DNA from 3 places in the Micromonospora sp. NPDC049060 genome. Region 1 is predicted to be linked to each of the others. Evidence: riboswitches for the same ligand, from Rfam matches in the RefSeq annotation. Region 1 holds a riboswitch; each other region holds the start of a gene.
What was found. A riboswitch is a leader RNA that binds a small molecule or an ion and turns the genes downstream of it on or off. The one in region 1 is predicted to bind cyclic di-AMP.
Positions count from the first base shown of each region.

Region 2: it holds a riboswitch for cyclic di-AMP, as region 1 does, so the genes downstream of both, AB0B83_RS20060 (hypothetical protein) here and AB0B83_RS27685 (C39 family peptidase) in region 1, are expected to answer to the same signal.
Region 3: it holds a riboswitch for cyclic di-AMP, as region 1 does, so the genes downstream of both, AB0B83_RS02830 (hypothetical protein) here and AB0B83_RS27685 (C39 family peptidase) in region 1, are expected to answer to the same signal.

Region 1 covers NZ_JBEZEV010000115.1:8,251-18,462, forward strand. The annotation lists gene AB0B83_RS27670 (bifunctional cytidylyltransferase/SDR family oxidoreductase) at 1-934, shown strand, start outside; gene AB0B83_RS27675 (CDP-glycerol glycerophosphotransferase family protein) at 971-2,698, shown strand; gene AB0B83_RS27680 (alpha/beta fold hydrolase) at 2,765-3,508, opposite strand; gene AB0B83_RS27685 (C39 family peptidase) at 3,614-4,459, opposite strand; cyclic di-AMP (ydaO/yuaA leader) riboswitch at 4,688-4,828, opposite strand; gene AB0B83_RS27690 (acyltransferase) at 5,148-6,386, opposite strand; gene AB0B83_RS27695 (polysaccharide pyruvyl transferase family protein) at 6,698-8,023, shown strand; gene AB0B83_RS27700 (alpha-ketoglutarate-dependent dioxygenase AlkB) at 8,127-8,762, shown strand; gene AB0B83_RS27705 (solute carrier family 23 protein) at 8,918-10,212, shown strand, end outside.
Region 2 covers NZ_JBEZEV010000057.1:15,302-25,513, reverse strand. The annotation lists gene AB0B83_RS20080 (STAS domain-containing protein) at 1-12, shown strand, start outside; gene AB0B83_RS20075 (5'/3'-nucleotidase SurE) at 58-882, opposite strand; gene AB0B83_RS20070 (PfkB family carbohydrate kinase) at 879-1,856, opposite strand; gene AB0B83_RS20065 (SRPBCC family protein) at 2,035-2,502, shown strand; gene AB0B83_RS20060 (hypothetical protein) at 2,593-3,678, opposite strand; cyclic di-AMP (ydaO/yuaA leader) riboswitch at 3,692-3,823, opposite strand; gene AB0B83_RS20055 (cation diffusion facilitator family transporter) at 3,977-4,894, opposite strand; gene AB0B83_RS20050 (AAA family ATPase) at 4,971-7,088, opposite strand; gene AB0B83_RS20045 (alpha/beta hydrolase) at 7,321-8,256, opposite strand; gene AB0B83_RS20040 (carbonic anhydrase) at 8,404-8,991, shown strand; gene AB0B83_RS20035 (hypothetical protein) at 9,056-9,385, opposite strand; gene AB0B83_RS20030 (DUF3145 domain-containing protein) at 9,693-10,184, shown strand.
Region 3 covers NZ_JBEZEV010000003.1:181,945-192,156, reverse strand. The annotation lists gene AB0B83_RS02840 (MarR family winged helix-turn-helix transcriptional regulator) at 1-317, opposite strand, end outside; gene AB0B83_RS02835 (carbonic anhydrase) at 529-1,281, shown strand; gene AB0B83_RS02830 (hypothetical protein) at 1,379-2,395, opposite strand; cyclic di-AMP (ydaO/yuaA leader) riboswitch at 2,399-2,530, opposite strand; gene AB0B83_RS02825 (YibE/F family protein) at 2,697-4,046, opposite strand; gene AB0B83_RS02820 (hypothetical protein) at 4,524-5,156, shown strand; gene AB0B83_RS02815 (DUF305 domain-containing protein) at 5,238-5,870, shown strand; gene AB0B83_RS02810 (metal-sensitive transcriptional regulator) at 6,019-6,321, opposite strand; gene AB0B83_RS02805 (cation transporter) at 6,472-6,681, shown strand; gene AB0B83_RS02800 (hypothetical protein) at 6,711-7,709, shown strand; gene AB0B83_RS02795 (heavy metal translocating P-type ATPase) at 7,721-9,970, shown strand; gene AB0B83_RS02790 (CsbD family protein) at 10,097-10,212, shown strand, end outside.

The DNA of each region.
Region 1 (10,212 bases):
CACCATCCGCGAGGCCTACCAGCTCGCCGAGGACGACCCGCACTTCGCCGCGACCGACGACTGCGGGGTGGTGCTGCGCTACCTGCCCGGCACCCCGATCAAGGTCATCGACGGCTCCGACGAGAACATCAAGGTGACCCACCCGGTCGACGTGCACCTGGCGGACAAGCTGTTCCAGCTCGCCGCCGCGCAGGCGCCCCGGGTGACCGACGAGCGCAGCTACACCGAGGAGCTGACCGGCCGGACCATCGTGATCTTCGGCGGCAGCTACGGCATCGGCCACGACCTCGCCGAGCTGGCCAGGCGCTACGGCGCGCAGGTCTTCCCGTTCAGCCGCTCCAGCACCGGCACCCACGTCGAGCGCGCCGAGGACGTCGGGGCGGCGCTGAAGACCGCCTTCGAGGCCACCGGCCGGATCGACCACGTGGTGGTCACCGCCGGCGTCCTGGAGAAGGGTCCCCTGTCCGAGATGGACCAGGAGACCATGGACCGGGTGCTCCAGGTCAACTTCGTGGGGCCGGTCATCGTCGCCCGCCAGTCGCTGCCCTACCTCCAGCAGACCAAGGGCCAGCTGCTGCTCTACACCTCCAGCTCCTACACCCGGGGCCGCGCCGACTACGCGCTCTACTCCTCCACCAAGGCGGCCCTGGTCAACCTCACCCAGGCGCTCTCCGACGAGTGGGCGGAGTTCGGCGTACGCGTCAACTGCGTCAACCCCGAGCGGACCGCGACGCCGATGCGCACCAAGGCGTTCGGCGAGGAGCCGGAGCACACCCTGCTCGCCGCCGAGACCGTCGCCCAGGCGTCGCTGGACGTGCTGATCTCGGACCTGACCGGCCAGGTCATCGACGTGCGTCGCGCGCCCGGCGAGGTGCCGGCCCAGCCGGGGCCGGCGCGGGTCGAGCGGGACGCCAGCCCGGCCGACGCCGGCTGACGCGGATTTCGGGCCACGGCGGGAAACGGAGCCGACATGCGTGGTGACCTGGTTCGGAAGCTGCTCGCCCGCGCGCTGGCCACCGGCCTGGCGGTGCTGGCGTTCCTCGTCGTCGCGCTGACCGGCGCGACCGGCTGGGGGCTGGGGCTGGCCGTGGCCGCCCTCGCGGCGGCCACCTGGGAGCGGCGGGTGCGCCCGGGCGCCGACAACGCCGCCGAGACCGCGCTTGTCGCGGCGGCGATCCTGGTCGGCTACGCCCGCCGCCTCGACGCCGGGTTCGACCCCGCGCTGGCCGTGACCGCACTGGCCCTGCTGGGGCTGGTGCTGCTGGTCAACCCGCTCCGCGACGCCGGCGGCCTGGAGGTGCGCGCCGCGAACCTGCCGGTGCGCTCGTGGACGCCGCTGGTCGCCGCCCGCCTCGGCGACGCGCTGGCGGGGCTGCTCGCCCTGCTGGCGCTGGCGGCCGTCGCGGGCCTGCCGGCCGGTGTCGCGCTGGCGGCCGTCGCCCTGGTCGCCGCCGGCGCCGCGGCGGTCGGGCTGGACCTGGCCCGGCGCAAGTTCCGGCCGGGGGCCGGCGGTTCGGCGGTGTCCCGCGCGCTGCGCCGGCACCAGCCCGAGTTCCTGCTCCACTTCTCCGCGCCGCCCGGCTCGGAGTACCAGGTCACCATGTGGCTGCCGTACCTGGAGCGGATCGGCCGCCCGTTCCTGGTGATGGTGCGCGAGCCGGAGTTCCTGCCCCTGGTCGCCGCGGCCACCAGCGCGCCCGTCGTCTACTGCCCCACCACCAGGGCCATGGACGAGGCGCTGGTGCCGAGCCTGCGGGTGGCGTTCTACGTCAACCACGGCGCGAAGAACAGCCACTGCATCCGCTACACCCAGCTGACCCACGTCCAGCTGCACCACGGCGACAGCGACAAGGCCCCCAGCGCCAACCCGGTCTCGGCGATCTTCGACCGGATCTTCGTCGCCGGCCAGGCCGCCGTCGACCGGTACGCCCGCGCCGGGGTGGACATCCCGGCGGAGAAGTTCGTCGTCGTCGGCCGCCCGCAGGTCGAGTCGATCGAGGTACGCCCGGAGCCGGCGCACGGGCGGGCCAACCCGACAGTGCTCTACACGCCGACCTGGACCGGGCACAACGCGGACGCGAACTACTGCTCCCTGCCGGTGGCCGAGACGCTGCTGCGCCGGCTGCTCGACCGGGGCGCGACGGTGATCCTGCGGGCCCACCCGTACACCTCGCAGAACCCGGCCTCCGCCCGGCAGCTGGGCCGGCTCACCGAACTGCTGGCCGCGGACCGGGCCCGCAGCGGCCGGCAGCACGTCTTCGGGGCCGCCGCCAGCCGGGAGCTGACCCTGACCGAGTGCGTGAACCGTTCGGACGCGCTGGTCTCCGACGTGTCCGGGGTGATCTCCGACTACCTCTACTCCGGCAAGCCGTACGCGGTGACCGACATGGTGGACTCCGGCGACCGGTTCCCCGAGCAGTTCCCGCTCGCCGGGTCGGGCTACGTGCTGCGGCGCGACATGGCGAACGTGGACGAGGTGCTGACCGCGCTGCTGGACACCGATCCGCTGGCCTCGGCGCGGTGGGCCACCCGGAGCCGCTACCTGGGCGACTTCCCCGCCGAGTCGTACGCCGAGGCGTTCCTGGAGGCCGCCCGGCGCCAGCTCGACGAGGGCTGGAAGACGCCCGCCCCGCGCACGGGCGGCGCGACCGGCCTGCCGCTCGACCCGGACGAGGCGACCCTCTCCCCCGCCACCTGACGCCCCGGTCGGGAGGCACACCGGTCGCGACGGCGGACCTGTGGGCCGGGCCGTTCGCGGGGCACGTCAGCGGTACGGCTCGACGAGGTCCAGGACCGCATCGGGGGCCTCGACGTGGGCGTTGTGCCCGAGGCCGGGCAGGACGGCGACCGGCACCCCCAGCTCCGTGAGCTGGGCGTCGGTGACCATGGGGTCGTGCTCGCCGCGGGCCAGCAGTACGGGCACGTCGGTCGCCGCCAGCAGGGCGGGCAACTCCGGCGCGCCCACGCCGAACGCGGCCGGGTCCATCGCCAGCCGCCAGCGGCCGTCGACCTGCCGCAGCCCCGCCTCCACGACGGGGTGCTCCGGGGCGAAGAGCCCGGACAGGCCGGCCACCCGTAGGTAGCGGCGGGCCGCCTCGTCCCGGCTGGCGAACCAGGTCACCGGCCGGGCCGCCAACTCACCCGCCTTGGCCAGCTCCGCCGGCGACCAGACGGCCTTGATGCCGAGCCCGACGACGGCGTCGACGGGCAGTCCGGCGCCCCGGGCGGCCAGCGCCAGCCCGACCACCCCGCCGAGGGAGTGCCCCAGCACGACGAGCCGGTCCCCCGCCGCGAGCCCCGCGCCGATCCGCGCGGCCAGCCCCGGGAAGGAGTACTCCGGCAGCGGCGGCGACCAGCCGTGGCCGGCGAGGTCCGGCGCCAGCCACCGCCCCGCCCACCGACGCTCCAGCAGCGGCGCCCAGGGCAGCCACACGTCGCCGGTCGCGCCCATGCCGTGCAGCAGCAGGAGCACCCGCCGGCCGGCCCCGTCACCCGACTCATCGACCATGGGCGCAGTGTGCCACCCGTCGGACGCCGCGGGCGAGGGCCGTGACCCGGACACGACATCGGGCGCCGACCCCCCGGGTGGGGAGCCGACGCCCGACGGAGTCGCTCAGGCGGAGTAGCCGCGGGTGGCGGCCCAGTTCGCCAGGGCGATGGTGCTCATCCAGTACGACGCGGTCGCCGGGTTCGCCGAGTCGGCGATCTTCACCAGCCGCCCCTCGTCCTGGTAGCCGACCACCGCGACGTAGTGGCCGCCGGGGAAGGAGTGCCAGCCGCCGTCGGTGTCCGTGGCGCTGCCGGCGACGTTGACCACGACGCCCCGCCCGTCGGCGATGGCCGCGACGACGTCGGCCTGGAGCCGGTCCATCTGGGCCGGGGTGGCGGCGCCACCGGGGATCATCCGGGTCCGGTACGGGTCGCCCTTCACCGTCGCGTTCAGCACGCGGGTGGTGTCCTGGGCCGAGTCGGTACCCATCTGGTCGGTGCCCAGCTGGGCACCGAGGGCGTCCTGGCTGCGCGCGATGCCGGCGGCGCTGAGGGCGTGCCGGACGGCCGCCGGACCACAGTTGTAGAAGGTGGTCTGGGCCTGGTAGTCGTAGTCCAGGCTCTTGGCGGCCGGAGGCTTCGGCGGCGCCGGCTTGCGGGTCAGGTCCGGGTCCGGGGCGGCGCTGGACGCGCTGGCCGACGGGGCGGCGCTGGACGCGGCCGGGGCGGCGCTGGACGGGGCGGGCGCGACCCGGGCCTGGCTGCGCGAGGCCGCGGCGTCGTCCCGCAGCTCGGTGGCGGCCACCGGGGCCTGCGCGACGGCGGGGTCCTCGTCGGCTCCGGCCAGCAGCGCGCCCGTGCCCGACGCCAGCACGAGCGCCGCGGCGGACGCGGCGGCCAGCTGGTACGGACGCTCGGACGTGAGGCGACGCAACTGTCGCTTGAGGTGGTGCTTCACGGTTTCCTCCACGGGCTCGGGGGTGAGCGGCCGTCGGTCCGCGCCGAGGGCAGGGCGGACCGCCGCGCGGACGGGAGTCCGGGCGGGTGGTGGACCACTCAGGGGATGCGCCCGGGACGCCGGGCGACGGACGGTGACCGGTGGGTCAGCTCATGACCTGCGGGCCGACGAGCGCGGTCACCGCGGCGCCGTGGAGACGGCGGCACAGCCGAGGGGTGTACGGGTGTGGCATGAAGATGGAACTCCTTCCGACACCGCCGACCGGGTTAGCTGACGGATTCGGGCGGGAAGAACGCCCTACCACGGGCCCACGGCCCACGGATTCACCCCAACGAGCACTGGGTCCCCGGTTCGTCGTTCACGATTAGGCGGGTCGGCGCGGCGTCGCCTCTGGCGATCGGGTACCGCACCGGACGCGCCGACATTACTGGCCGGTCCGCGCCCTGCCAACCCCGTCCCACCTGCCTAAACCTTGATCGGGAGACAATTTTTGCGGGCACTTCGCCACTGACGCGACTCAATGGGACGACCGTTTCTGCACGCACCTTGGGGCGACAACGGGACAAGTGGCGGACATCGGCGCCGAAACCCCGGCTGGAATCGACCGGGCCGCGCCCGATGACCGGTTCGACGGCGTGGTGACCGGCGTCACCGAAACGGTGGGGATTCGTCGCCCGGACTCTCCGGCCGCCGGGGGCGCTCAGCGCGAGTCGGCGTACGTCGTCCGGTGGTCGTCCTGTGGATCGGCGGCCCGGGGGCGCGGCACGGCGTTGCCCCGGTCCCCCGGCGCCGCCCCGGGGCCGCCGGGGTCCTGCCCGGCGGCGTCCCCGTCCCGCGGCGCCCGGGCCGGCCTACGCGGGGTGAGCAGCCGCATCATCGGCGTCTCGACGAGACGGTGCAACAGGCCGGCCAGGGCCAGGTTGACCAGCAGGAAGCCGAGCACCACCGCCAGCCCCCACCAGCCGGTGAAGCCGACGCCCCAGTCACCGGTGAGCCGCAGGACGGTGATCATCACGAGGACGTGCACCAGATAGAAGGCGAAGGAGACCTCGCCCAGCCAGATCATCGGCCGGGACCGCCACGGCGAGCGCCGCCCGCGCACGTCCGCGTCCGCCGCCGCGGCGATGACCAGGATGTACGCGACCGAGAGCAGCGCCGCCCACAGTTCGGCGCGGACCCACTGCGCGGCGACCACCCAGGTCGCCACGAAGAGCAGGCTGGCCAGCGGCAGGCCCGGCCCGCGCCACCGGCCACGCCGCATCAGCTCGGCGGCGGCGACGCCCATCCAGAACTCCAGCGACCGCACCGGCGGGAAGATCTGGGTGAACCACCAGCGGCTCTCCTCGGGCACCAGCACCTGGGCCGGCCAGAGCGCCAGGATGAGCAGCGGCACCGCGACCACGACGGCCCACAGGGCCCACGGCCGGGCCCGGCGGATCAGCGGCAGCGCCAACGGCAGGCAGAGGTAGAAGAAGAACTCGCAGGACAGCGACCAGCTGACCGTGTTGATGCTGTAGAAGTGGCCCGGCCGCGGGTCCCACGCCTGGAGGAGGAACAGGTTCTCCACCGCGACGAACCGGTCCACGGGGTCGGCGAACCAGGCCGCGACCGCCAGGGCCGCCACCCACAGCACCACGTGGCTCGGCCAGATCTTGGCCACCCGGCGCCGCCAGAACGCCCGACGGGTGTCGGTGGGTCGGGCCGACCAGACCAGCACGAAGCCGCTGAGGATGAAGAAGAACTGCACGCCCGACAGCCCGAGGGCGAAGGCCCAGTCCACGACGGCCTTCTGGCCGGGCTCGGCGATGATGCCCATCGTCGCGACGTGGAACCCGAAGACGAGCAGGGCGGCGACCCAGCGCAGCCCGGTCAGCGACGGCAGGCGGCTGGCCGGGGACGCGGGCCGGGCGGCCGGCGCGACGGTCGCGGCGTCGTTCATGCCGGCATCCCGACGATCCGCAGGGTCACCAGCACGTACGTCTCCTCCTCGACCCCGTCCTCAGGCGCCCCCGAAGGGGCTCCGTGGCGGTCCACCGGTCGGCGCCGCCCCGCCGGGCACCCTACCCGCCGGGCCTGAGGCTCTGTTCCGTCCCGTCCGCGAGTGCCCGTTCTGTCCCGTGGGGGAATCCCGTTCCTCCCGTCCCTCCGTGACCGTTGCGTCCCCATCCGTGACGGCGGTGGCGGGCATCCGGGTTGCGGCCGAACGGGTGGCTAGTATTCCCAGACCCGGAGGTGACGAGAGGCGGGCGAATGCACAAGCGAATCCTGATGCGGGCGAAGAAGGGCCCGTTCGACGTCTACTCTCCGGAGGAGACGCACGAGCGGAACTGGATCGGCGACAACAACGGCAACCTCGTCTTCAGCCACGCCGCCCACAAGCTCCTGCGCACCGCCACCGCCGAGATCACCTCGACCGAGTTCAGGATCGACCCGCGCGACGCCGACATGATCAACGAGCGGTACGACGTCTACGTCGTACCGCTCGCCAACGCCTTCCGCCGCAGCTACGCCCACCGCGTCGAGGCCATGACGAAGCTCATCGAGCAGTTGAAGATCCCGGTGGTGGTGCTCGGGGTGGGCGTACAGACCGACATCAACGGCGACCGGGAGTACCTCCGCCCCATCGACGACGTCGTGACCCGCTTCGTACGGGCGGTACTCGACCGCTCGCACAGCATCGGCGTACGTGGCGAGATCACCCGTGACTACCTGCGCGCCCTGGGCTTCTCGGCCGTCGACGTGATCGGCTGCCCGTCGATGTTCCTGCACGGCGACAGCCTGCGGGTGGAGAAGAGGAAGGCGTCCCTGTCGCCCGACGACAGGCTCGCGCTCACCGTCTCCCCCTACGTCACGTCGATGGCGGAGATCATCGCCCGGCACCACGAGCGGTACCCGAACCTGCGCTACCTGCCGCAGGACCTCAAGACGCTCGGCACGCTCCTCTACGGCGACGCCCCCGGCGACCGGGGCAGGACCAGCAAGATCCCGATCCACACCTCGCACCCGCTGTTCACCGAGGACAAGGTGCGGATGTTCGTCGACCCCTGGACCTGGATGGACTACCTCTCCGGGTTCGACTTCGCGTTCGGCACCCGGATCCACGGCACCATCACCGCCCTCATCGCCGGCACGCCCGGCTACCTCTTCGCGCACGACTCGCGCACCCTGGAACTCGCCCGGTACTTCGAGATCCCGCACCGGGTGATGAAGGACGTGCCGGTCGACGTCGACGCCGCCCAGCTCTACGCGGAGGCGGACTACACGGCGCTCAACGACGGCCACAAGTCGCGCTACGAGACGATGCTCGCCTTCCTCGCCAGGCACGACCTGGGCCACGCCTTCGCCGACGGCGACAGCGCGGCCCAGTTCGACGCGCAGGTGCGCTCCACCGCCTTCCCGCCCGCCGTACGCCCGGCCGCCGCGACCGCCCCCGACGCGCTGCTGGAGCGGATCCAGTGGCTGCGCGACCGCAACGTCGAGCTACGCAAGGAGACGGAGACGCTGCGCGGGCAGCGCCTGCAGACCCGGGTCAAGCAGGTGATCGGCGGCCGGGTGCGCCGGATGCTGAACCGCTGAGGCGGGGTTCGCACCGCCCGACCGGCCTCCCTCGCCGGCGGCCGGCGGGCGGGCGGGCGACGCGTCCGTACACCTGTACCAACACGGCAGGTACGCTGGGCGGATGACCGGGGCCGCCTACCAGCCGTCGATGTTCGACCTCACCGCCGCCGGACCGTCGCTGAGCCCGCTGGCCGACCGGCTGCGCCGGCACCCGCTCACCCACGGCGCGTGGGTCGACCATCTCCCCGGCTGGATCACCGGCTCCGACCAGGTCTTCGACGTCCTGCTGCGGGACGTCCCCTGGCGGGCCGAGCGCCGCACGATGTACGACGCCGAGGTCGACGTGCCCCGGCTGCTCTGCTGGTACGCCGGGCACCGCCCGCTGCCGCACCCGCTGCTCACCGAGGCGCGCGCCGCCCTCACCCGGCACTACGCCCCCGAGCTCGGCGAGCCCTTCGTCACCGCCGGCATGTGCCTCTACCGCTCCGGCCGGGACAGCGTCGCCTGGCACGGCGACACCCAGGGCCGCTCCGCGCACACCGACACCATGGTCGCCATCGTCTCGTTCGGCTCGCCGCGCACACTGCTGCTGCGGCCCCGTGGCGGCGGCGACAGCCTGCGCTTCCCACTCGGCCACGGCGACCTCGTGGTGATGGGCGGCTCCTGCCAGCGCACCTGGGAGCACGCCGTGCCCAAGACCACCCGCCCCGTCGGGCCCCGCGTCAGCGTCCAGTTCCGCCCCGCCGGCGTCGCCTGACCCGCCCCGACGGAGGCAAGCCCGAACAGCCCCACCCAGGCCACCAGCCGAACCACTGCAGGGCCACCGGCCGGGCCGCACCGGGCCTCTGCTAGAAACGACTCCTGGGTTTCACCTGCGCCCCCGTCACCTCTCCACGACGCGAAGGGCGTTCCATGACCCAGTCCTCCACCGAGCCGCGCTCCCGTTGGTCCGCGTGGGCGGTCCACGGCGACGGCCGGTCCATCCGCCCCGGCGACGTGGTCCACCCCGACGAACGCCTCTCCTGGCCGCGTACTTTCGGCGTCGGCGTGCAGCACGTCGTCGCGATGTTCGGCGCCACCTTCACGGTGCCGCTCATCACCGGCTTCCCGCCGGCCACCACGCTCTTCTTCTCCGGGCTCGGCACGCTGCTGTTCCTGCTGATCACCGGCAACCGGCTGCCCTCGTACCTCGGCTCGTCCTTCGCCTTCATCGCGCCGGTGCTGGCGGCCAAGGCCGGCGGCGACATCGGCCCGGCGCTCGGCGGCATCGTCGTCGCCGGCGTGGCGCTGGCCGCCGTCGGGCTGGTCGTCCAGCTCGCCGGGTCGCGCTGGATCGACGCGCTGATGCCGCCCGTGGTCACCGGGGCGATCGTCGCGCTGATCGGCCTGAACCTCGCCCCGGTCGCCTGGGACGGCGACGGGAGCGGCACCGGCGTGAAGGCGCAGCCGCTGATCGCGGTGGTGACGCTGGCCGCCATCCTGCTCGCCACGGTGGCCTTCCGGGGCTTCCTCGCCCGACTCTCCATCCTGCTGGGGGTGGTGGTCGGCTGGGTCCTCGCCGCCGTGCTCGGCGACCTGGATCCGAAGGCGGTCGACGGCCTGCGGGACGCCGCCTGGGTCGGCCTGCCCGAGTTCCACACGCCGAGCTTCAGCCTACGGGCGGTCGTGCTGGTCATCCCGGTGATCCTGGTGCTGATCGCCGAGAACGCCGGGCACGTCAAGGCGGTCGCCGCGATGACCGGCCGGAACCTGGACCGGGACATGGGCCGGGCGTTCATGGGCGACGGGCTGGCCACGATGCTCGCCGGCTCCGGCGGCGGCTCCGGCACCACCACCTACGCGGAGAACATCGGCGTGATGGCGGCGACCCGGGTCTACTCCACCGCCGCGTACTGGGTGGCCGGCCTGACGGCGGTGCTGCTCGGGCTCAGCCCGAAGTTCGGCGCGCTGATCCTCACCGTGCCGGCCGGCGTGCTCGGCGGCGCCACCACTGCCCTGTACGGCCTGATCGCCATCCTCGGCGCGCGGATCTGGATCGAGAGCCGGGTGGACTTCCACGACCCGGTGAACCTGATGACCGCCGCCGTCGCGGTGATCGTCGGCGCGGCCAACTACACCCTCACCGCCGGCGACCTCTCGTTCAACGGCATCGCCCTGGGCACCGCCGCCGCCCTGGCCGTCTACCACGGCATGCGCCTGGTGACCCA
Region 2 (10,212 bases), on a different contig from region 1:
CCCGGCGCCTGACCGGCCGCCGACCTGCCGTCGGCCGCGAGGGCGGAGGCGGGCCGCTCAGGCGTCGCCGAGGCCCGACAGGTCGACGTCCGCCACCTCGGTGACCGCGCGGATCGCCGTCACCGAGGCGTACCCCTCGGCCAGCAGCGCCAGGTCGGTGCCGGGCTGCACGGACTGCCCCGGCTCCTCCAGCGACGTGCGGACGAAGCCGTGCCCGGCCTCCGCCACCGTCATCTGCACCTGGCCGAAGGTGGCAAGCGTGCCCCGGCGCACGCCGCGCAGCCGGCCGTGCGGCAGGTCCGGCGCGTTGACGTTGAGCACGCTCTCCACCGGCCCGGCGGTGAGCCGGGGCAGCAGGTCCAGGGCGACCCGGGCGGCCGTCGGCCAGTGCCGCTCGGCGTCGCGTACCCGGGCGGCGGCGGCCACCGCGGCACCCCCGCTGGCGGCCGTGGCCTCCCCGGCCGAGAGCACGTCGAGCGAGACGGCCATCGCCCGGCAGCCGTTCGCGGCGGCGGTGAAGGCCGCACCCACCGTGCCCGAGTGCAGCACCGCGCGTCCCGCGTTCGCGCCCCGGTTGATGCCGGACAGCACCACCGCCGGCGGAGGCCCGAACGCGCCGTGCACGGCGATCAGCGCGATGAAACCGGGGGAGCCGCCGACCGCGAACGCCGGCACCCCCGGCACCTCCGGCAGCGGGTGCTCGTGGACCACCACCTGCCCGTCGCGCTCCACGGCGGTCATCGCGGCGCTGGTGCCGCTCGCCTCCTCCAGCGGCGCGGCGACGACCACGTCCAGGCCCCGGTCCGCCGCCGCCCGCGCCAGCGCCTGGATGCCGGGCGCGGCGATCCCGTCGTCGTTGGTGACAAGTACCCGCAGCGTCATCGCTCGGCCGCCCGTTCGGCCAGCTCGTCGGGGCTGGTCCGCTCCTGCGGCCGGCTGCCGGCCGGTACGAGACGCACCCGGTCGACCAGGCCGGCGATCGAGTCGAGCCGGCCGGTGCCCAGGCCGTGCCGGGTCACGTTCAGCGCGCCGGCCGCCGCGCCGGTACGGATCGCGGTGCGCACGTCACCGCCGCGCGCCACCACGGCCGCCACCCCGGCGGTCATCGAGTCGCCCGCCCCGCGCGGGTCGGCCGCCTCCAGCCGGGGCATCTCGACCTCGAAGACCTCGCCGTCGACCAGGGCGAGGGCGGGCTTGTCGGCCCGGCTCACCACCACGTTCTCCGCACCGCCGGCGTGCAGGTCGTACAGGGCCCGGGCGAGCTGCTCCTCGTCCTCGCCGTCGGCGCGGCCGTCGGCGATCAGCTCCTCGTGGCTGACCTTGAGGAAGAAGACGCCGCTGTCCAGCACGGCGTCGAGGTGCTCGCCGCAGAGGTCGACCACCACCCGGCTGCCGTTGGCCCCCAGGTCGGCGGCGAACCGCCGGTAGAGGTCGGCCGGGACCAGCGACGGCTCGTTCGGCCCGCTCAGCACGCTGACCGGGGCGCGCAGCCCCTCGCCGAGCGCCAGGTTGTAGAGCTCGTCCAGCTCGTGCCGGCTGAGCGGCTGGCCGGGGACGTCCACGATCTCCTGCCGGGAGCCCTCGCGCCGATCGTGCACGTACCCGCCGCTGCCGGAGTCGCGGACCACCACCTTCAGGTGCACGCCCTCGCTGACCAGCAGCGGCTCCAGCACCTGGCCGATCTCGCCGCCGAGGGCGGCGCAGAGCACCACGTCGACGCCGAGCGACATCACCATCCGGGCCTGCCAGACGCCCTGCCCGCCGGGGTGCAGGTGCAGCTCCGGCGCCTCGCTGGGCTGGTCGACGGTCACCGTCAGCCGGGGCGTGGGCGCGAAGACCATCACGTGCCCGCTCATCCGTCGTACCCGTTCATGCGCCCATCCTCCGTCGGTCGACACGTGCCGTGACCATCCATCAGCTGACCGTAGTGGGGTCGGCGGTCGGACGTCCGGACTCCGGGCGGGATCGGCGCGGCGTTGCCAGGGCGCCCGGCATGCGCGACGATCGGGCGACCACCGACCCTGGGGAGACGGCGTGCTCAGGCGAAGTTCCTTCAGCTACACCGTCCAGGCGCGCTGCTCCCTCGCGGAGGCCGCGGCGCTGCTCGCCGACCCCACCCGGCAGCAGGACCTGCACCCGCTGATCGTCCGGGTCCGCCGGGTGCCGCCCCGTCCTGGCGCGCGGGCCAGCTACGACATCACCGATCGACTGGCCGCCGGGCCGGTGCGCCTGCCGATCACCTGCCGGGCCGACGTCCTCGTCGACGATCCCGACGAGATCGTCACCGTGGCCCGGCAGTGGCCTGCCACCACGGTGCGCAACCACACCCGGTTGCGGGCGGAGCCCGACGGCGTGGTCCGCATCGAGGTCGAGATCACCCTCGCCGCGCCCGCGCCGCTCTTCGGCTACGCGTTCCGCCAGGCCCGCGCCGCCCACCTCGGGCTGGCCGCCCGCCTCGCCACGGCCCTCGACACGAGCCTGCCCGGGTCGTCGGCCGACTGACCGCCGGACGGCCCGGCCGCGGTGGCCGGGGGCGACGGACGCCGTCGCGCCCCGGTGACCCGCGACGGGCGGGGCACCGGGGCGCGGGCGTCAGTAGACCGACAGGTGCACGTGGTTGGTGTGGTCGCTGGACGGGTCGCCGTTGGCCCCGCTGTACGACTTCCAGCCGCTGCTGGGCAGCCAGATCTGCCTGTACCAGATCACGTAGAGCACGGCGAGCCGGTCGGCGTTGCGCACGAAGTACGCCGACAGGTTGTTGCCGTACGTCCGGTCGCCGCCGGTGGCGTCGCCGCCGAAGCCGCCCTTCTGGGCCGCGAAGTCGCAGGCCCGGCCCTTCGGGTGTTCGCCCGAGCCGCCGGGGCGGTAGCAGGAGACGTAGCGGGTGAAGCCCGCCGCCTTGGCCTGGTTGAGCGCGTGCAGGGTGCGCGGGGTGATGCAGCCGTTGGCGGGGGTCGGGTCGTTGACGCTGCACGACTCGCGCGGCCAGGAGCCGTCGGAGTTGCGCGGGGCCGCCTTCGCCGTCTTGCTGGAGGTGCCGCCCGGCGAGGTGCCCGCCCCCGTGGACTGCTGCCGCTGTTGCTGCTGCTCGCGGTTGGCGACCGTCAGCGCCCGCTCGGCCTGCTCCTTGCGCTTGGCCATCACGGTGACCTGCTTGCGCTGCTCCCGGATCTCGCCGTCCAGGGCGAGCTTGGTGCGGGTGGCCTGGTCCCGGGTCTCCTGGAGTTCGCGCAGGGCCCGGTCCTCCTTGGCGGCCACCGCGTCGAGGGCGGCGGCGCGGTCCATGAAGCCGTCCGGCGAGCTGCTGTTGAGCAGGGCGGACGCCACGCTGAGCCGGCCGGTGCGGTAGGCCGCGCCCGCGATCTCGCCGACCCTGGCGGTGTGCGCGGCCAACTCGACCTCGGTGGTCTTGAGCTGCGCGGCGAGCTGCTGCTGCCGCTTGGCCGACGTGTCCAGGGCGCGCTTGGCGTCGAGGTAGCCCTTGCTGGCGGCCTCCAACTGGGCCCGCAGGGCGGGGGTGCCGCCCTCCTCGTCCTGGCCGGGGGCCGCGGCGAGCAGGCCGGCCCGGGTGGCGGCCGCCGCCGGGGCGGCGGTGACCGGGGCCACCGCGGCGCCGAGGGCGAGCATCGTGGCGATCAGGGCCGCCGTCCGGGCGGCACGTCGTCGTACAGGTGCCATCACTGGCATACACGTGTCCTTCCGTCAGCCGCCGACCGGGTTAGCTGACGGGTTCGGGACGGAAGATCCCTACCGCTGACGCGGATGCACCCCACGGACATGGTTCCCCGGTTCGCCCCGCCGGGCGATTAGGCGGCGGCCACCGCCGGCACCGGTGGGTGCCGCCTGGCGGAGGCCGAAGCCGAGCCTACCGGTGCCGCTGTGACTGATGCAGCGCAGGTGACGCAGGGTGTACGTCCACTAACAGTCAAATCCGGCATAAGCGCACAATACTCTCCCAGATTTAAGGTTGTCCTCATTACCACTCAACCGACCCGCAGGCCCCGCGTGACGCTCCGGGCTCGATCTGCAACGTGGCGTGCTCGATGTGGAAGTCGTCGTGCAGCGCGGCCCGGGCGGCGCCCAGCACCGCGCCGACCTCCGCGCCGGGTGCCATGGTCAGGTGGGCCGAGGCCACCTCCATCCCGGAGGTCAGCGTCCAGACGTGCAGGTCATGCACCTCGGCGACGCCGGGCACGGCGGCCAGCCGGTCGTGCACCGCGGTCACCTGGAGGTGCTCCGGCGCGGCCTGCACCAGGATGCGCAGCGCGGCCCGCCCGAGCCGCCAGGTGCGCGGCAGGATGAGCACCCCGATCGCGACCGCCACCAGTGGATCCGCCCACCACCAGCCGGTGGTGGCGATCAGCAGCGCGGCCCCGATCACGCCGAGTGACCCCAGCAGGTCGCCGAGCACCTCCAGGTACGCGCCGTGGACGTTGATGCTCTCCTTCGCCCCGGAGCGCAGCAGCGCGAAGGCGCCGATGTTGGCGAGCAGGCCGAGCACGGCGACCACAAGCATCGGGCCGGCCAGCACCTCCGGCGGGTCGCCGAAGCGGCGCACCGCCTCGATCACGACGTAGACCGCGACGCCGGAGAGCAGGACGGCGTTGGCCAGTGCGGCCAGTACCTCCAGCCGGTAGAGCCCGAAGGTGCGCTGCGGGTCGGCGCCCGCCCGCCGGGTCGCGGCGATCGCCGCGAGCGCCATGCCGATGCCGAGCACGTCGGTGAACATGTGCCCGGCGTCGCTCAGCAGGGCCAGCGAGCCCGTGCGGAAGGCCGCCACCGCCTCCACCACCATGAGGCCGGCGAGCAGCCCGAACGCCGCCCAGAGCCGGCCCCGGTGGCGGTGCGCGGCATTCGCCACCGACCCGTGATGGTGGTCATGACCTGCGCCCACGCGCCCACCCTCCGTCAGGCGTCCGGATTCGCGTTCAATCTATGCTCACATCGCTATGTATGCAAGTAACGGCGGCTCAGCCGATCGGGTCGACGGTGGTCAGCCGCTGGGTGGCCCGGGACAGCGCCACGTAGAGCGTCCGCACCCCCGACCCCGGGTCGGCCCGGATCTCGCCCGGGGCGACGAGGACGACCCCGTCGTACTCCATGCCCTTGGCCTCCAGGCTGGTCACCACCTGCAAACGCGGCGCGCCGAGCCCGCCCAGCCAGCCGGCAACCTCGTCGCGGCGCGGCACCGGCATGATCACCCCGACCGTGCCCTCCACGTCGGCGAGCAGCGCGCCGGCCGCCGCCACCACCGCGGCCTCCAGCTCCGCCGGCGGCACCGACAGCGCGACCGGGTCGACGCCGGTGGAGCGCACCGCCCGGGGCAGCGGCAGGTCCGGGTGCAGCCGGCGGATCTCGGCCGCCGCCACCGCGAAGATCTCCGCCGAGTTGCGGTAGTTCGTGGTGAGGGTGAAGTGGTGCCGCTTGCGCCGGCCCAACGCCTGGTCCCGGGCCCGGTTCAGCTCCTCGGGCTCCCCCGTCCACGCCGTCTGCGCCGGATCGCCCACCACCGTCCACGAGGCCAGCCGGCCCCGCCGGCCGATCATGCGCCACTGCATCGGCGAGACGTCCTGCGACTCGTCGACCACCACGTGCGCGTACTCCCGGTAGTCGTCCGGGCGTTCCCGCGCCGCCTCGCGGGCGGCGCGCTGCCGGTCGGCGAAGGTGCTCAGCTCGCGGACCCCGCCGGCCAGCTGGAACGGGTCCCGCTTCGCCCGGGCGGGCTTCATCGGCTTGCCGAGCAGCGCGTCCAGCTCGTCGAGCAGCGCGATGTCGGCGATCGTCAGCCCGGCGGCGTCGAGGCTGCGGTACGCGTCGGTCAGCAGCCGGATCTCGGCGCGGGACAGGATCCCCTCGGCGTAGCGGTGCAGCCGGTCCGGACGGGCCAGCCAGCCCAGCACGTGCCGGGGGTGCAGCCGGGGCCACCACGCCTTCAGGAACTCCCGGAACTCCGGCCGCTCGGCGATCTCGTCCTCGAACGCGCGCTGCTCGGGCAGCCGGCCCACGCCCAGCCTGCGGGCCTGCGCCCACAGCGCCGCGAAGACCCCGTCGAAGCCGGCCCGGCGCACCTCGTTGCGGCGGGCGCCCCGGGGCATCGCCCGGTCCCGGATGCCGTCCAGCTCGCGGCGCTCCAGCCGGAGCAGCTCGCCCCGGTAGAGCAGGCGCAGCTCGGTCGGGCCGCCCGGCACCGCGTCCCGGACCGCCCGCTCCAGCACCCGCCGCATCCGCAGCGAGCCCTTCACCGCCGCCACCGCCGGCGGATCGGTGCGGGTGGCGGTCAGGCCCGCGAAGAGCGTGCCCAGCGAGTGCAGGGTGGCGGTGTCCTCGCCGAGCGAGGGCAGCACCGAGGCGATGTACTCGACGAAGACCGACGACGGGCCCACCACCAGGATGCCGCCGCCGGCGAACCGGCTGCGGTCGGAATAGAGCAGGTACGCGGCCCGGTGCAGGGCGACGGCCGTCTTCCCGGTGCCCGGGCCGCCGGACACGATCGTCACGCCCGAGCCGGGGGAACGGATGGCCTCGTCCTGCTCCTGCTGGATGGTGGCGACGATGTCCCGCATCCCCCGGCCGGTGGCCTTCGACAGCGTGGCCAGCAGCGCGCCGTCGCCGACCACCGCCATGTCGACGGGCGCGGCGACGGGATCGAGCAGGTCGTCCTCGATCCGGGTGACCCGCTCGGCGGAGGACTGGATCGTGCGCCGCCGCACCACGCCCAGCGGCTGCGCGGGGGTGGCCTGGTAGAAGGCGGCGGCGGCCGGGGCCCGCCAGTCGACGACCAGCGTGGACGCGTCGTCGTCGCGGATGCCGAGCCGCCCGACGTGCAGCACCTGCCGGTCGAGCAGGTCCAGCCGGCCGAAGACCAGGCCCTCGTGCTCGGCGTCCAGCATGTGCCGCCGCCGTGCGGCGTGGAACACCATCGCGTCCCGTTCGACCAGCGCCCCGAAGTTGCCCACCCGGGCGAGCCGGTAGCCCTCCTTCTCGGCGCTGACCGCCGACCGGCGCAGCTCGGCCAGTCGGGCGTACACCCGGTCGAGATGCCGCTGCTCGACGGCCATCTCCTGTTCCAGGGTGGTCTGGTCGGTCACCGCTCGCTCCTCCTGACGTCGGCGGCGGGCGGCGCGAACCGTGCGAACCGCGCCAGGCCAACCGCAAGAGGGTACGGCCCGCACGCAACCAGCGGCGCCACCGGTGCGGGAAAGGAACCCGCGTCACGCCCGCAGGGACCGCGTCGCGCTCCCCGCCGGGCCCGGTCCAGTCCGCGTCGCGCTCCCCGCCGGGCCCGGTTCAGTCCGCGTGGAGCTTCCCGCCGGGCCCGGTTCAGTCCGCGCGGGCGGCGGCGGTGGCGCCCGCGCCGGGGGCGGTGAGCACGCGACGGAGCACGCCGCCGAGCGCCGCGTTGACCTCGTCGGGGCGTTCCATCATCAGCATGTGCCCGGCACCCGGGCAGACGGTCAGTTCCGTCGCCGGCAGCGCGCCGGCGATCGACTCGGCGCAGGGCGGCGGGGTGAGCCGGTCCCGGTCGCCGACCAGGGCGGCGGCCGGCAGGTGGGCCAGCGCGGCGAGGGTGTCCAGCCGGTGCTGCGCCCCGATGGACGCGCGGAACCCGCCGATCGAGCGGAGAGTGGCGCGGGCCACCGCCGAGGTGACCAGCCGGATGTCGTGCGGGTCGCAGCGGTCGCCGAAGAGCATCCAGCGGATGCTGGGGCGCAGCGCGCGCAGCAGCGCCCGGGGCGGTCGCCAGGCCCCGCACCGGGCCAGCACGCCGGCCCCCGTGGTCTCGGCGAGCCGGATCAGCCGGGCGATCCGGGGCGAGAGGCCGTACGCCGTGTGCGTGTGGCCCTCGGCGGTGGTGGAGACGAAGACCAGCCCGGCCGTCCGGGCGGCGAAGTGCGCGGGGTGGCGGTGCGCGTACTCCATGATCGTCATGCCGCCCATCGAGTGGCCCACCAGCACGACACGACCGGCCGGGGCCACCTCGTCCAGCACCGCGGCGAGGTCGTCGCCGAGCTGGGCCACGGTGGCGGTGGGCAGCGCCATGCAACTCGACCGGCCGTGGCCGCGGGCGTCGTAGGTCACCACCCGCACCGCGTCGCCGAAGCGTTGCCGCAGGTCGGCGAGCTGCCGGTGCCAGGCCCGCCCGTCCAGCGTCCAGCCGTGCAGCAGCACGACGGTGACCTCGGCGTCGGCCGGTCCAATCGCCTCGACGTGCAGGCGTACGTCGTCGGGAAGACGCACCTCGACGTGCTCCGGCATCGTCACCTCCCCAGGGCCGCACGGAACCGCAACACCGGGGATACCCGGTGGTAACACCGGCTACCCGTCATGAGACCACGGCAACCATGTCGGTGAGAAGGTTCGCAACCCGCTCCGGGCGGCCGGCGGGCCCGCCAAGCTGGGGGCATGGGGTCGCCCCGGGCCGCGCTGGCCGAGCTGCTCGCCGGCAACCGCCGCTTCGTCAGCGGCCAGCCGGTGCACGGCCACGACGTCACCGCCGCCGCTGCGGCCTCGGGCGACCAGCAGCCGTACGCGGTCCTGCTCGGCTGCATCGACTCGCGGGTGCCCCTGGAGGCGATCTTCGACCAGACCTTCGGCTCGATCTGCGTGATCCGCACCGGTGGGCACGTACTGGACCGGGCGGTGCTCGGCTCCATCGAGTACGTGGTCGGTGAGCTGGGCGTGCCGCTGGTGATGGTGCTCGGGCACGAGCGGTGCGGCGCGGTGGCCTCCGCCGTGGACGCGTTGCGTGGCGGACGGTCGCCGGGCGGCGCGCTTGCCCACCTCGTCGACCAGATCGCCCCGGCGGTGACCGAGGTGGGCGTCGACGACCCCCGGGTGCACCCGATGGCGGTCCGCCGGCACGTGCTCCGTACGGTCGCCGCCCTGCGCGCCGACGACCGGCTCGCCGTCCCGGTCGCCGCCGGCCGGCTTACGGTGGCCGGCGCCCTCTACGACCTGACGACCGGCGAGGTCACCCTGCTGGAGACGTAAGGAAGAACCGCCCGCCGGGGGTCGTCCCGGCGGGCGGTTCGGGTGTCGCGTGGGTGGGGGAGGGTCAGCCCTCGAAGACGCCGGCCTCGACGAGGCGCTTCTCGGTGGCGTCCCAGCCGTCACCCGGGTGGGTGGTGTTGAGGTTGTTGAGCTCGGCGCGGATCTTCGCGGCGTGGCCGGCGGCGGCCAGCACCCGGATCTCCTCGACGAAGGCCTCGGAGTCGGTGCGCAGGTGCGCGGTCTTGCCGTTGGTCAGGTTCCGCACGTAGGCGTGCTTGCCGCCGTTGAGCGGGATGAGGTACTTGAACTCGCCCAGCACGCTGAGGGCGCCACCCTGGCCAGCCTGGCCGGCCCGGACTGACGCGCGCGCGGTCTTAGAGGTGTTGCTCGCCACGGAGGTACTCCTTGCAAGACGTACGGGAGGACGGAACGTCCGGGGGCTGTGCGGACGACACCCTGGTGGGTGGGCCCGCGGAAGATGTGCGCGGCACAGGCCGCCGATGGAACTGTACACGACCACGGTCCCTGGCTGGTCATCGCGTCGTGAGGGGTCAACCGGGGTGCTCGTCCGACTATTCCGACCCGCGAATTTTCCGATTCCCTGGCGCATCATCCGTCACACCAGTCATCATGTGTTCCAGCAACCACTCGGGTGGTCGAGGTCGTAGGGGAAGACGCACCTCGCTCTCCGGGAGGTCACCGTGCCAACGCGTGGCGTCGTATACGTCCATTCGACCCCGCTCGCCGTGTGCTCACACGTCGAGTGGGCGATCGCGCGCGTCCTCGCCGCGCCGGTCAACCTGCAGTGGACGGCTCAGCCCGTCGACCCCGGCGCACGCCGGGCCGAGTGCGGGTGGACCGGTCGCCCGGGGACGGGCGCCGAGCTGGCTGCTGCCCTCCGGCAGTGGCCCATGATCCGTTTCGAGGTCACCGAGGAACCAAGCCCCGGCGCCGACGGCGAGCGCTTCATGTACGTGCCCGGACGGGGCCTGTTCCGGGCGAGCGTCGGCGCTGCCGGCGACATCCAGCTCGGCGAGGACCGCCTGCGCAGCATCATGGCCGGCGCGCGGGCGCCCGAGGCCCTCGCGCACGCCCTCGACAAGGCGCTCGGCACGGCGTGGGACGCCGAGCTGGAGCCCTACCGGTACGCCGGCGACGGCGCGCCGGTGACCCTGCTCACCCGCGTCGGCTGACGCCGGGGCCCGGACCGGGGCCGACTCA
Region 3 (10,212 bases), on a different contig from region 1:
GGCTCCTGGTCGTCGGCGAAGAGGGCGAGGAGGGCGCCGACCTGCCGGTCCGCTTCGGCGGGGTGCCGGAACCGCCCGGCGGGGTTGAGCGTGTACTCGTTGCGTCGGCCCACCCGGGTGCGGTTCAGGTAGCCGCCGGCCTCCAGGTCGGCGACGATCGCCTGCGCGGCCCGCTCGGTGACGCCCACCTCGCCGGCGAGGTCGCGGAGCCGGGCGGTGGGGTTGCGGGCGATGGCGAGCAGCACGTGCCCGTGGTTGGTGAGGAAGGTCCAGTTGCGGGTGCTCCCGTTCTCCCCTGTCGTCGCCATGCCCGCCATCGTATGGCCCCTGCTTCGTGTTTTCCTGCGCGCCCTCGCGGCCGACGGACGCGCGGCACCCCGACCGCCACCGCGCCGGGGCCGTCGAACACATGAAATGCATATCACGCATCCCTTGACGTATCTTGCAGTGCGTGTGACGGTGGTGGCAGCCCGCGTCCAGCGTCGGCCCGGGTGACCAGGCCGTTCACGTGAGGTAGCGAGGTGTGGGATGAGTCGTCCCGGATCGCCAGGAAGCCAACCGGGCCCGGAGCGGACGCTCCCGGCGCCGGCCACGGGCGGGGCCCCGGCCGACGTCGGCACCGCGATCGCCGTCCCCGCGAGTCCCGAGCAGGCGCTCGCCGAGCTGCACGCCGGCAACCGGCGGTTCGTGACCGGCGCCCCGCGCCACCCCAACCAGGACGCCGGGCACCGCGCCGCGGTCGCCGACGGGCAGCACCCCTTCGCGGTGATCGTCGGTTGCTCCGACTCCCGGCTCGCCGCCGAGATCATCTTCGACCGCGGCCTCGGTGACCTCTTCGTGGTCCGCACCGCCGGGCACACCATCGGTCCCGAGGTGCTGGGCAGCGTGGAGTACGCCGTCACGGTCCTGGGCACGCCGCTGGTGGTGGTGCTCGGTCACGACTCCTGCGGGGCCGTCCAGGCGGCTCGTGCGGCGGACGCCACCGGCACCCCGCCGGTCGGGCACCTGTGCGCCGTGGTGGACGCCGTGGTGCCCAGCCTGCGCCGGGCCGCAGCCGAGGGCGTGCACGACATCGACGGCATCGTCGACATCCACATCGCGCACACCGTCGAGGCGATGCTGGGCCGCTCCGCCGTCCTCGCCGCGGAGGTGGCCGCCGGCCGCTGCGGGGTGGTCGGCATGTCGTACCGGCTGACCGCCGGCGAGGTGCGGACGGTGGCCGAGGTGCCCGCCCGTACGGCCGACGCGCCGGAGGCGGCGGCCAGCGCCGCGCTCGCCTGACTCCGCCCGCCCGGCAGGTCGTCGCGGCGGGCCCGCACGACGACAGAGGGCCGCTCCCGCGTCCGGCGGGGCGGCCCTCTGTGTACGTGTGTCCCGGCTAGAGCAGTGACACGTGGACGTGGTCGGTGTGGTTCGACGGGCCGCTGTAGGAACTCCAGCCCGTCGCCGGGAACCAGATCTGTCTGTTCCAGATCACGTAGTAGATGCCGAGCCGGTCGGCGTTGCGGACCAGGAACGCGGTCAGGTTGTTGCCATACATGTAGGTGTCGTCGTTGTGCCAGGGGGAGAAGCCGCTCTTCTGCAGCGACCAGTCGCAGGCCCGGCCCTTCGGGTGCTCGTACGGCCCGCCGGGGCGGTAACAGCCGACGAACCGGTTGAAGCCGACCCGCTTGACCTCCTTGTACATGTGCAGGGTGCGCGCGGTGATGCGGCCGGAGGTGGTGGGGTCGTCCTCGGTGGGTGACAGCGGCGTCCAGTCGCCGTCGGCCGTCCGTCCCGGCGCGATCTTCGCCACCGGCGAGGTGGCGACCACCTTGCCACTGGTCAGCCCTCTGCCGCCGACCAGCGCGAGCGCCTTCTCCGCCTCCCGCTTGCCGCGCGCCATCTCGTTCGTCAGCTTCTGCTGTTCGCGGACCTCGGTGTCGAGCGCCAGCTTGGCCTGCTCGGCGCGGTCCTTGATCGCGTTCACCTCGGCGAGCTTCTTGGAGTTGACCAGGTTGAGCTCGTCGAGGGCGGCGGCGCGCTTGACGAACGAGTCGGGGCTGGCGGTGTCCAGCAGCATGGACACCGCGCCGATCCGCCCGGTGCGGTAGGACTGGGCGGCGATCTGGCTGACCTGGGGAGCCAGCGCGTTCAGTTCGGCCTGCGCCCGGGAGACCTCCAGGGCCAGTTCGAGCTGGCGCTTCTTCGACTTCGCCAACTTCGCCTTGGCCTGCACGTAGGACCGGTTCCGGGCCTCGATGAGGTCGTCGAGCAGCTTGGGCTCGTCGTCCCCGTGCCCGGAGGGCTTGGGCGGGGTGGGCGCGGCCGCCGCCGGGAGAGGCCCGGCGAAGACCGCCAGAGCGGCGAGTACGGCCACCACGGGCGTCAACCAGCGGCGTAGGGGTGCCGTCACAGTTTTCCCTTCCGTCGACCGCCGACCGGGTTAGCTGACGGGTTCGGGGCGGAAGTGGCCCCTACCGCTGTCGCGGATTCACCCCACGTACCTGGGTCCCCGGTTCGCCTCGCGGCGATTGGGCGGCGGCACCGCAGGCGCCGCTGCGCGCCTTCGGCGGTGACCGGCAGCGAGGTTACCCGAGAACGCTCCCGGGGATCTACGTCCCTAAGCCGACTAAATGCGTTATTTCGTAATGGCGGACGGTGACCAGTGACGCGTTTATCAGGCTGAACGTCCTGTTCGGTCACGCTGAGGAGCGTCACCATGCGGTGTCCGTACTTCTGCGCCCGTCGGGCCATCCGGCGGGAGCGGCGGACGGCGTGTCCCCACGCGGCCCGCTGAGGGCCTCCAGCGCCTCGGACCGGTCGGTCGCCGGACGGGGCGTCGGCGCGGTCGCGGGCGCGGCGCGGTCGGTGGCGTCCCCGCCGCGTCGGCCGGCCGTGGTCACCAGGGCCGCCAGCGCGGTGGTCAGCGGCACGGCGGCGATCAGGCCCAGGGTGGCGACCGCGCTGCGGACGATCTCCTGGGCGAGGAACTCGCTGGTGAGAAGTTGGGTCACCGCCCGCGAGTCGGCGGTCAGCAGGAGCAGCACCGGCAGCGAGGCGCCCGCGTACGCCAGCACGATGGTGTTCACCGTCGAGGCGATGTGTGCCCGGCCGACCCGGGTCGCCGCCCGGTAGAGCTGCCCTCGGGACAGCCCGGGGTTGGCGTGCGCCAGCTCGGTGACCGTGGCGGCCTGGGTCACCGTGACGTCGTCCAGCACGCCGAGGGAGCCGATGATGATCCCGGCCAGCAGCAGCCCGTGCAGGTCGACGTCGGCCTGGTACATCGACAGCGTGGTGGCGTCCTCGGAGCCGAACCCGGTCAGGTGGGTCGCGGCGGTGGCGATCGTGCCGAGGACACCGGTCAGCACCAGGCTGCCCAGCGTGCCGAGCACGGCGACCGAGGTCTGCGCGGTCACGCCGTGGGTCAGGTAGAGCACCACGAACATGATCAGAGCGGCGCCGACGACCGCGACCAGCAGGGGCGGGTTCCCGGCGCTGATGCCCGGCAGCACGAAGGTCAGCAGGATGGCGAAGCTCGCTGCCAGCCCGCCCAGCGCGGCCAGCCCGCGCCACCGCCCGAAGGCGACGATGGCGGCCGCGAAGAGCGCCACCAGCCAGACCAGCGGCTTGCCGCGCTGGTGCTCGGCGATGTTGTAGGTGCTGGCCGTGGGGTCGGCGGGGTCGGTGAGCTCGACCAGGATGATCTCGTCGTCCACGGCGACGGTCGGCGCACCGGGCCCGGCCGGGATCGGCGTCTGGATCTGCTGGCCGGCGTCGGGGCCGTCCTGCACCCGTACGGTGACCGTGCCGCAGGGGCCCTGTGGCGCGTCGGGGCTCCCCTCCGGGGCCTCCGGGGCGGGCGGGCACGGCTCCGTCACCACCCGGGTCACCGTGCCGTGGTAGCGGGGTGCGTCGGTGCCGGTCGCCGGGTCGGGCGCGTCCCACGGCCACAGCACCAGGGCGGCGATCAGCGTGGCGACGAAGAGGGGCACCACCGTCGCGACGAGGATCCGCCGCACCCTCGGCGGGGCGGACGGAGCGGGACGGGTGTGGTCGGCGCCCAACGTGAGTCTCCCAACGAGTCCAGGGCGGGGTACGGGCCGGCGGGCCGGTCGGTTCAGCGTCGCCACGGGTGCGGGGGCGGGAACCGCCTCCACGTGGCACTGTGGTCACGTGCCGTGGCCGTCGGCTCCCGTCCGGCGACGGGCGGTCGGCGCCATCGCCCGGCGGAGGGCGCGGCGCGGGTGGTGCGGAGTCCGGAGGGCCACCGGCCGAATGGTAGCCACCCCGGCATCGGGGCGCAGGTCGTGCTGGTGGTGTCGCGGCGCGGACCTTCGCCACGCCCGCCCGGCACGCCCACGCGCGGGACCTGCGCGCGCCCGGCCGCCCATGTTTCGGCTGCCCACGCGCGGGACCCATACGTGCCCGACCGGCCCACCTGCGCCGTTGACGCGCGGGAACCAGTGCCGGCCCGCACACGTGCGGGGGCCGGCCGTGGGTGGTGCCCCTGCGGCACGGGCCGACGCGCTAGCGTGAGGGACGTGCGGACGACGGTGACGGCGGCGCGTGGCGCGCGGCTCCTGCTGCTCGTCGGCACGCTGCTCGGGCTGGCCGCGATGCACACGATCGGCCACGACTCGCACCAGACGGGTCATCCCGCGAACCCATCGGCGCACGCCGCCGCCGCGCCCGGCCCGCACGCCGCCGCGCCCGGCCCGCACGCCGCCGCCGCGCCCGCGCCCGTTCCGGACGCCGCTCCCGCGCCGGCCCGGCACGCCGCCGCCCGGGTGCCCGTCGTCTCCGCCAGGCACGCCGCTGTGGTGTCCGCCGCGCATGCCGCTCTCGCGCTCGTGCCGCCCCCGCGGGACGTCAGCGCCCCGCACGCCGCCGGGCCGGCCCTCCAGACCGTCGTGGGCTGTCCCGGGGGCTGCGACTCCGAGGAACTCCTGCCCGCTGGCGGCCGCACGGGTGGAGGGCTGCCCGGGTGGGGCGTGTGCCTGGCGGTGCTGGGCGCGTTCACGGCCGCGCTGCTGCTGGCGGCGCTGCTGTCGGTCCGCGTACGCGCCGTCAACTCGACCGGGGGCGGTCCGGTCGGCGCCTTCCCGCCGCCCCGGGCCCCGCCGCCCCGGCCGGTCGGTCTGCGGCTCGCCACGGTCTCGGTGCTGCGCAGGTAGGACGCGTTCGACGCGGTGCGGTTGCACGCCGTTCCGCGTCCCCGTCATGCCGCGTACGTTCCGACACCGAAAGGTTCCACCATGACCACTCGTGCCCTCGCGCGCCGTGCCGCCCTGGCCGGCGTCGCCGTCACCACCGCCCTCGCCCTCGCCGCCTGCGGCGGCGACGACCACTCGCCGCCGGGGGCGGGGCACGGCACCCCCGGCACCGGCGGGCCGGCCGCCACCGCCACCGCCACCGGTTCGGCCGCGTTCGGCGATGCGGACGTGATGTTCGCCCAGATGATGATTCCGCACCACCAGCAGGCGGTGGAGATGGCCGAACTGGCGCCGACGCGGGCGGCGGATCCGGAGGTCAAGCGGCTCGCCACGGAGATCAAGGCCGCCCAGGGACCCGAGATCGCCACGATGAGCGGTTGGTTGGCGGCCTGGGGGCGGCCGGTGCCGTCGCCGGGCGGCATGCCGCACATGGACCACGGCATGCCCGGCATGATGTCCGACGCCGACATGGCGAAGCTGGCGGCTGCCACCGGCCGGGAGTTCGACCGGCAGTTCCTGACCATGATGATCGCCCACCACGAGGGCGCGATCACCATGGCCCGCGACGAGCTGGCTCGGGGCGTGAACGCGGAGGCCAAGGCATTGGCCCAGCAGATCGTCAGCACCCAGCAGGCGGAGATCGACACGATGCGCAAGATCCTCGGCCGGTTCTGAGCCGCCCGCCCCGGCGTCCCCGCCCGGGGGCGCCGGGGCACCGTGGCCGTACCGCCCCGGGGGCGCCGGGGCACCGCCACCGGATCCGGCCGGGAGGGGCCCGGCGCGCGGAACCGGTGCGCCGACGGACGAAGGAGCCTGCCGGTGGTCAGCCGCGCTTCATCAGGCGGCCGACGGCGGCCATCATCTCGGTGGCCATCTCGTCGGCGCGGCCCTCGGCCGCGCCCTCGCGCATGCAGTGCCGGGCGTGCCCGTCGAGCAGGCCCAGCGCGACCTTGTCCAGGGCGGCCTGGATCGCGGAGATCTGGGTGAGCACGTCGATGCAGTAGCGATCCTCGTCGACCATCTTCTCGATGCCACGGACCTGCCCCTCGACGCGGCGCAGCCGCGCGAGCAGCTGATCCTTGGTGGCGGTGTAACCCCTGGTCGGGGTGGGCGTCGGTGTGGTCATGGGGTCGAGGATACCGTACCCCTCGGGGGTATGGTACGTTCGCTTCCAGCCGGGATACCCCCACCGGGTACCGGTACGCGGCACAGGCACCGGTCCGCCTCCGATTTACCCCTGGGGGGTATAGGCTGGAGGCGGCGAGAGGAGAGTTCCATGATCACCACGACGTACCAGGTGCAGGGCATGACCTGCGGGCACTGCGCCACCGCGGTCAGCACCGAGGTCGGCGCGATCCCGGGCGTCAGCGACGTCCAGGTCGACGTCGCCGCCGGTCAGGTCACCGTCACCAGTGAAGGTCCGTTGGAAACCGACACCGTGCGGTCCGCCGTCGACGAGGCCGGCTACGACCTCGTCGGCGCCTGACGGCGGGCACGGGGGAAACGAGGCACACCATGAACACGGCGACGAAGCTGAGCGGTTTCGCCCTCGGCCTCGCGGTGGTGTTCGGCGCGACGTACGGGGTCGGTCGGGTGGCCGACCCCGTGGCGCCGCCCGCCGAAGCCCCGCACGACGCCACCGGGGGGCACGGCGACGGCGGCGAGGACGGACACGGGGGCGACAACGGCGCGGCGGCACACCTGCCCGGCGGCCTGCTCGTCTCCGACCGCGGCTACACCCTGCGCCCGGTGGACGCCCCGGCCGGGCAGTTCGCCTTCCAGGTCACCGGTCCGGACGGCCGGGCGGTGACCGCGTACGACGTGGCGCACGACAAGCGCATGCACCTGATCGTGGCCCGCCGCGACCTCTCCGGCTTCCGGCACGTGCACCCCGAGATGGCGCCGGACGGCACCTGGCGGGTCGACTCGCCGCTCGCCGGGCCCGGCGTCTGGCGGGCGTTCGCCGACTTCACCCCGACCGGGGGCGAGGCGCTGACGCTCGGCGTCGACGTGACCGTCCCCGGCGCGCTGACCGGGCGGCCCCTGCCCGCGCCGGCGACCAGCACCACGGTCGACGGCTACACCGTCACGCTGACCGGCGCACCGGAGCCCGGCCGCACCGCCGAGCTGACCCTGACCGTGAGCCGCGCCGGCGCGCCGGTCACCGACCTGGAGCCCTACCTGGGCGCGTACGGCCACCTGGTGGCGCTGCGCCAGGGCGACCTGGCGTACCTGCACGTGCACCCGCACGGCGAGCCGGGCGACGGACGGACGCGGCCCGGCCCCGAGGTGAGCTTCTCGGCGGAGATGCCGTCGGCCGGGGCCTACCGCCTCTACCTGGACTTCAAGCACGGCGGCGTGGTGCGTACCGCCGAGTTCACCGTCGTCGCCGGCAGCCCGACCGCGCCGGGTGTCCCGGCGACGACCAGCTCCCCGACGGCGGGCACGCCCGCCGCCACGAGCTCCCCGACCGCTGGCGCCGACCATGGCGTCCCCGGTCACGGGCACGACTGACGGGAAGCATGATGACCACCAAGCCCTTGCTGACGGCGCCGAACCAGATCGAGCTGGCGATCGGCGGGATGACCTGCGCCTCCTGCGCGGCCCGGATCGAGAAGAAGCTGAACCGGATGGACGGGGTGACCGCCACCGTCAACTACGCCACGGAGAAGGCCACCGTCCGGTACGCCGACGAGGTCACCCCGGACGAGCTGATCGCCACGGTGGAGAAGACCGGCTACACGGCGGCCCTGCCGCCCCCACCCAAGCCCGCCGGCGGCGAACCGGCCGCCGAGCCGGTGGACGAGCTGCGCGGCCTGCGTACCCGGCTGTGGGTCTCGGCCGTGCTCACCGTGCCGGTGATCGTGCTGGCGATGGTGCCCGCCTGGCAGTTCGACTTCTGGCAGTGGCTGTCGCTCACCCTGGCCGCCCCGGTCGTGGCCTACGGCGGGCTGCCCTTCCACCGGGCGGCCTGGATCAACCTGCGGCACGGCGCGGCGACCATGGACACCCTGGTCTCGCTCGGCACCCTGGCGGCGTTCGGCTGGTCGGTCTGGGCGCTCTTCCTCGGCACCGCCGGGACGCCGGGGATGACCCACCCGTTCAGCCTCGCCATCAACCGCTCCGACGGCGCCGGCAACATCTACCTGGAGGCGGCGGCCGGGGTGACCGTGTTCATCCTCGCCGGCCGCTACTTCGAGGCGCGGGCGAAGCGGACCGCCGGCGCGGCCCTGCGGGCCCTGCTCGAACTCGGCGCCAAGGACGTCGCCGTGCTGCGCGGCGGCACGGAGACCCGGATCCCGGTGGACCAGCTCGTGGTGGGGGACCGGTTCGTGGTGCGGCCCGGTGAGAAGATCGCCACGGACGGCGTGGTCGACGAGGGCACCTCGGCGGTCGACGCCAGCATGCTCACCGGCGAGTCCGTCCCGGTCGAGGTCGGCCCGGGCGAGCCCGTGGTCGGCGCGACCGTCAACGCGGGCGGCCGGCTGGTGGTCACCGCCACCCGCATCGGCGGCGACACCCAACTGGCCCAGATGGCCCGGCTGGTCGAGCAGGCACAGACCGGCAAGGCGGCGGTGCAGCGGCTGGCCGACCGCATCTCCGGCGTCTTCGTGCCGATCGTGATCGCCCTCGCGGTGGGCACCCTCGGCTGGTGGCTCGGCAACGGGTCGGGCGGCACCGCCGCGTTCACCGCCGCCGTGGCGGTGCTGATCATCGCCTGCCCGTGCGCCCTCGGGCTGGCCACGCCGACCGCCCTGCTGGTCGGCACCGGCCGGGGCGCGCAGCTCGGCGTCCTGATCAAGGGGCCGGAGGTGCTGGAGTCCACGAAGCAGGTGGACACGGTCGTGCTGGACAAGACCGGCACCGTCACCACCGGCCGGATGACGCTTGTGGACGTGGTCCCGGCGGCCGGCGAGGAGCGCGCGGAGCTGCTGCGGCTCGCCGGGGCGTTGGAGTCGGCGTCCGAGCACCCGATCGCCCGGGCCGTCGCCGCCGCGGTGGCCGAGGCGGGCGTGCTGCCGCCGGTGACCGGGTTCGCCAACGCCGAGGGGCTCGGCGTGAGCGGGACGGTCGACGGCCGGGAGGTGCTCATCGGTCGGCCCCGAATGCTGCGCGAGCACGGCCTCGACGTACCGGAGGAGGTCGCGCGGGCGGCGGCCACGGCGGAGGCCCAGGGGCGGACGGCGGTGCTGGTTGGCTGGGACGGCCGGGCCCGCGGGGTCCTCGCGGTGGCCGACGTGGTCCGACCGACGAGCCGGGCGGCGATCGCACAGCTGCGCGCGCTCGGCCTGACGCCGGTGCTGCTGACCGGCGACAACACCACCGTCGCCCGTGCCGTGGCCGCCGAGTTGGGCATCGACGAGGTGGTCGCCGAGGTGCTGCCGGCCGACAAGGTCGACGTCGTGCGGCGGCTCCAGGACGAGGGGCGGGTGGTGGCGATGGTGGGCGACGGGGTCAACGACGCCGCCGCGCTGGCCCAGGCCGACCTCGGCCTGGCGATGGGCACCGGCACGGACGTGGCGATCGAGGCGTCCGACCTGACCCTGGTCCGGGGTGACCTGATGGCCGCCGTGGACGCGATCCGGCTCGCCCGGCGCACCCTCGGCATCATCAAGGGCAACCTGTTCTGGGCCTTCGCCTACAACGTGGCGGCCCTGCCGCTGGCCGCCGCCGGCCTGCTGAACCCGATGATCGCCGGCGCCGCGATGGCCTTCTCCTCGGTCTTCGTGGTCGCCAACAGCCTCCGGCTGCGGGGCTTCCGCCCGGTCTCCTGACCCTCGGCACCGATCGTGGCGGGCCCGGCGGCCTGCCGGCTGGCGGCGGTGGGTGACCGGACGGTTGGACGGTGGCGGTGCGGGGTATTCGAGGGGCGTACCGGCACCGCCAATCCGGAGGTTGACATGGGTTTCGAAGACAAGATCAACAACACGACCGAGGACGCGGCCGGCAAGCTGAAGGAAGGCGCCGGCCGGGCCACCGACAACGAGCGGCTCGAGGCCGAGGGGCGCAACGACCA